2 regions of the Clostridium omnivorum genome follow, and region 1 is predicted to be linked to the other one. Evidence: a T-box and tRNA genes for the amino acid it is inferred to sense, from the RefSeq annotation. Region 1 holds a T-box; the other holds one or more tRNA genes.

Evidence for each region. A T-box is a leader RNA that pairs with one kind of tRNA and senses whether it is charged. The one in region 1 lies ahead of thrS (threonine--tRNA ligase), so its partner is inferred to be a tRNA-Thr.
Region 2: it has a tRNA-Thr gene. The T-box ahead of thrS (threonine--tRNA ligase) is inferred to sense a tRNA for this amino acid. The anticodon was not compared.

Annotation. Positions count from the first base shown of each region.
Region 1 covers NZ_BRXR01000001.1:2,329,771-2,332,182, reverse strand. Annotated here, with positions in the region: gene bsdE14_RS11180 (hypothetical protein) at 1-293, opposite strand, end outside; T-box leader at 469-688, shown strand; T-box leader at 727-947, shown strand; gene thrS (threonine--tRNA ligase) at 997-2,412, shown strand, end outside.
Region 2 covers NZ_BRXR01000001.1:1,380,335-1,382,746, reverse strand. Annotated here, with positions in the region: gene bsdE14_RS06340 (NYN domain-containing protein) at 1-268, shown strand, start outside; gene sigH (RNA polymerase sporulation sigma factor SigH) at 342-983, shown strand; tRNA gene bsdE14_RS06330 (tRNA-Gly) at 1,052-1,125, shown strand; tRNA gene bsdE14_RS06325 (tRNA-Thr) at 1,137-1,212, shown strand; gene tuf (elongation factor Tu) at 1,298-2,412, shown strand, end outside.

The DNA.
Region 1 (2,412 bases):
TTAATCTTATCATAGTTTTCTGCTGTATAATTCCCAAGATATGCTCTGCCAAAGAGATCTATTCCATTACTTTTATGGAATCCATTAGGCAATTCATCCTTCAAGGTTATGTCCTGAATCTCATCAATTTTTAGTTCCACTTTATATAAACCAGATATTTTTAAAGTATCATTTTTCACTGTAGGTTTTGCACAATTTATGGCATAAAGAATCACTCCAAAGACCATAGCTACAATAAAAATTGAAAATACAAGCTTTATAAATGTATAATCCTTTTGCTTATAAATCTTCATTATAATTTCTCCTCGTCTTTAAAATACTTTCATCAATTTATTATACTTCAAATTTCATAAAATGTACCCCCTAATTATCCACATTAATGCTTCAAAATTACATTTAAGAAAATTTTTATAATTTATTCCAAAAGTATATTGACATATTTTTTGCTCAGACATATAATAATAGAAAATAAAAACTGTGAAGAGGAAAAGTAAACGGACTACTGTTAAAAGAGAGAGAAACTCATAGGCTGAAAGGTTTCTTGAACAAGTGCTGTTGAAAAACCACCTCTGAGTTGAATGCTGAATTACAGTAAGCATATCCGTTAGCCCACGTTATAGGTTTTGAGTGACAGTGATATTTTTATTACTGTAATTTGGGTGGAACCGCGATAATACTCGTCCCTTTTTTAGGGAGGAGTTTTTTTATTTTTAATTAAATATTATATCTAAAGCATTGATGAGGAAGAGTACGCAATTTACTGTTCTAAGAGAGAGAAGTCCATCGGGTGCAAGGCTTCTTGTGCAAGTATTGCTGAAAACCACCTCTGAGTTGAATACTGAATTTTAGTAGGTATATCCGTTAACCGCGTTATAGGTTTTGAGTGACAGTAATAAATTTTCTATTACTGTAATTTGGGTGGAACCGCGATGATACTCGTCCCTTTTTTAGGGATGAGTTTTATTTTTTTGATTATATTTTAAGGAGGATTTTATTATGAATAATGAAAAAGAACTACTTGCTCTTAGACACACTGCCGCACACATACTTGCTCAGGCAGTAAAAAGATTATATCCTGAGGTAAAACTAACTATAGGTCCTTCCATAGAAAACGGCTTTTACTATGATTTTGATTCTAATGAGACTTTTACTGCAGCAATGCTAGAAGACATTGAAAAAGAAATGAAAAATATAGTAAAAGAAAATTTAAAGCTAGAACGTTTTGTGCTTTCAAGAGAAGAAGCTATGAAACTTATGAAAGAAAAAGATGAACCTTACAAAGTTGAATTAATTGAAGGCATTCCAGAAAATGAAGAGCTTTCTTTCTACAAGCAAGGTGAATTTGTTGACCTGTGTGCTGGTCCTCATGTAGAGTCCACTGGCAAAGTTAAAGCTTTTAAGCTTTTATCTGTTGCTGGAGCTTACTTTAGAGGCGATGAAAACAATAAGATGCTTCAAAGAATCTATGGAACAGCTTTTGCTTCAAAGGAAGAGCTAAAGGAATATTTAAATATGCTGGAGGAGGCTAAAAAAAGGGATCACAGAAAGCTTGGAAAAGAGCTTAAACTATTTGCACTAATGGAAGAAGGTCCAGGTTTTCCTTTCTTTTTACCTAATGGGGTAGTGCTAAAAAATGCTCTGATAGATTATTGGAGAGAGCTTCATAAAAAGTATGGCTATATAGAAATTGAAACTCCAATCATACTTAATAGAGAGCTGTGGGAAACTTCAGGACATTGGTTTCACTACAAGGAAAATATGTATACTGTAAATATTGATGAAGAGGAATTTGCTATTAAGCCTATGAACTGCCCAGGAGGAATGTTAGTATACAAGTCTGAAGCTCATTCCTATAGAGAGCTGCCTATTAGAGCTGCTGAAATGGGAAGGGTTCACAGACATGAGCTATCAGGTGCACTGCATGGACTTATGAGAGTAAGGGCCTTCACTCAGGATGATGCCCATATATTCATGCTTCCAGAACAAATTAAGGATGAAATCAAAGGGGTAATATCCCTGATAGATGAGATATATACTAGGTTTGGCTTTAAATATAAAGTTGAGCTTTCAACTAAGCCAGAAAACTCCATGGGAAGTGCCGAGGATTGGGAGATAGCTGAAAGCGCTCTTCAAGGTGCCTTAGACGAAATAAACATGGACTATAAAATCAACCCAGGCGATGGTGCCTTCTATGGTCCAAAAATAGATTTTCATCTAGAAGACAGCATAGGCAGAAGGTGGCAATGCGGAACTATTCAGCTTGATTTCCAGCTTCCACAGAGATTTGATCTTCATTATATAGGAAGTGATAACGAAAAACATCGTCCTATAGTAATTCATAGAGCCATCTTTGGAAGCCTTGAGAGGTTTATAGCTATTTTAATTGAACACTTCGGCGGCAAGTTCCCAACT
Region 2 (2,412 bases), 950 kb from region 1:
AGATAGTTTTATCGAAAAAGCAGTAAATAATGTGGGAAGAAAAATAGAAGTATGTGTTGTTACTTCAGACTCTCTAGAACAGCAATTGGCATTTCAAAGAGGTGCTATAAGAATGTCTTCGCTAGAATTTTATCATGAGGTAAAAGATGCAGAACAAAGAATAAGGGTCAATACTCGGAAGAAATATTCTGAAAAAAGACATGCATTAGAGGATAGAATTGAAAGAGAAGTTTTGGAAAAGCTAGAAGAAATACGTAGAAGTCGTTGAAATGCCTTGACTTAAAATTTACTTATAATGTATAATCAGATGTGTGGCGGATATTTGCTGTGGAGGGGATATTTTGGAAAAATGTGCAAGTTCTGTTAAAAAAAGTTACGAATTTGAATATAAACTAGATGAAGAAATCGTTATCGAAGCAAAAAAAGGAAATGTTAGAGCTCAGGAGTATTTAATTAATAAATACCAAAATTTTGTTAAAGCAAAGGCTAAATCTTACTTTCTTATAGGCGCAGATAAAGAAGATATTTACCAAGAGGGTATGATAGGGCTTTACAAGGCTATTAGAGATTTTAAGCCAGATAAGTTAGCCTCATTTAAAGCTTTTGCAGAATTATGTGTTACAAGACAAATTATTACAGCTATTAAGACAGCTACACGCCAAAAACATATTCCATTAAACACTTATATATCACTTAATAAGCCAATTTATGATGAAGAATCTGATAGAACGCTTATTGATATATTATCTGAAGCAAAAGTATCTGACCCAGAGGAATTGGTTATAAGTAGAGAAGAACTAAGTCATATTGAAAGTGAAATTGGGGAAATCTTGTCAGACCTGGAACTAGAAGTGCTATCTTCTTACTTGGATGGCAAATCATATCAAGAGATAGCTTGTGACTTAAATAGACATGCTAAATCCATTGATAATGCGCTTCAAAGGGTAAAAAGAAAATTAGAAAAAAGTTTGAGTTCCAAGTAAATACATATTGACAAAAATATATGCTTAGAGTAAAATTAATAATCGATACGAATTCCCTAGATTACGTTGCGGGTGTAACTCAATGGCAGAGTGCTAGCTTCCCAAGCTAGTTACGAGGGTTCGATTCCCTTCACCCGCTCCAAAGTAAAAATTGCCCATATAGCTCAGTCGGTAGAGCGTCACCTTGGTAAGGTGGAGGTCACCAGTTCAATCCTGGTTATGGGCTCCATTTTATACATAATAAATACAACACACCAGGGTAAGTGTATTTGAAAAAAATACATAAATTCATACTCAAAAGGAGGAAAAGAAAAATGGCAAAGGCAAAATTTGAAAGAAATAAGCCTCACGTAAATATTGGAACAATAGGACACGTAGACCACGGTAAGACAACATTAACAGCAGCAATAACAACAGTATTATCCAAGAAGGGATATGCACAAGCAACAAACTATGCAGAAATAGATAAGGCACCAGAGGAAAGAGAAAGAGGAATCACAATCAACACAGCACACGTTGAATATCAAACAGATAACAGACACTATGCACACGTTGACTGTCCAGGACACGCTGACTATGTTAAGAACATGATAACAGGAGCAGCACAAATGGATGGAGCTATACTAGTTGTATCAGCAGCAGATGGTCCAATGCCACAAACAAGAGAGCACATACTACTAGCATCAAGAGTTGGTGTTGACTATATAGTAGTATTCTTAAATAAGGCAGATATGGTAGACGATCCAGAATTACTAGAATTAGTTGAAATGGAAGTAAGAGAGCTATTAAGCGAGTACAACTTCCCAGGAGATGATATTCCAATAATAACAGGATCAGCACTAAAAGCATTAGAAAATCCAGAAGATGCAGAAGCAACAAAGTGCATAGCTGAATTAATGGATGCAGTAGATAGCTATATACCAACTCCAGAAAGAGCAACAGATAAGCCATTCCTAATGCCAGTAGAAGATGTATTCACAATTACTGGAAGAGGAACAGTTGCAACAGGAAGAGTTGAAAGAGGAATACTTCACGTAGGAGACGAAGTAGAAGTAGTAGGACTAAGTGAAGAAAAGAAGAAGACAGTAGTAACTGGAGTAGAAATGTTCAGAAAGCTACTTGACGAAGCACAAGCAGGAGATAACATAGGAGCTCTATTAAGAGGAATCCAAAGAACAGAAATCGAAAGAGGTCAAGTACTATCAAAACCAGGATCAGTACATCCACACAAGAAGTTCGTAGGTCAAGTATACGTACTTAAGAAAGAAGAAGGCGGAAGACATACACCATTCTTCGATGGATACAGACCACAATTCTATTTCAGAACAACAGACGTTACAGGATCAATCAAACTACCAGATGGAATGGAAATGGTAATGCCTGGAGACCACATCGATATGAACGTTGAGTTAATAACTCAAGTAGCTAT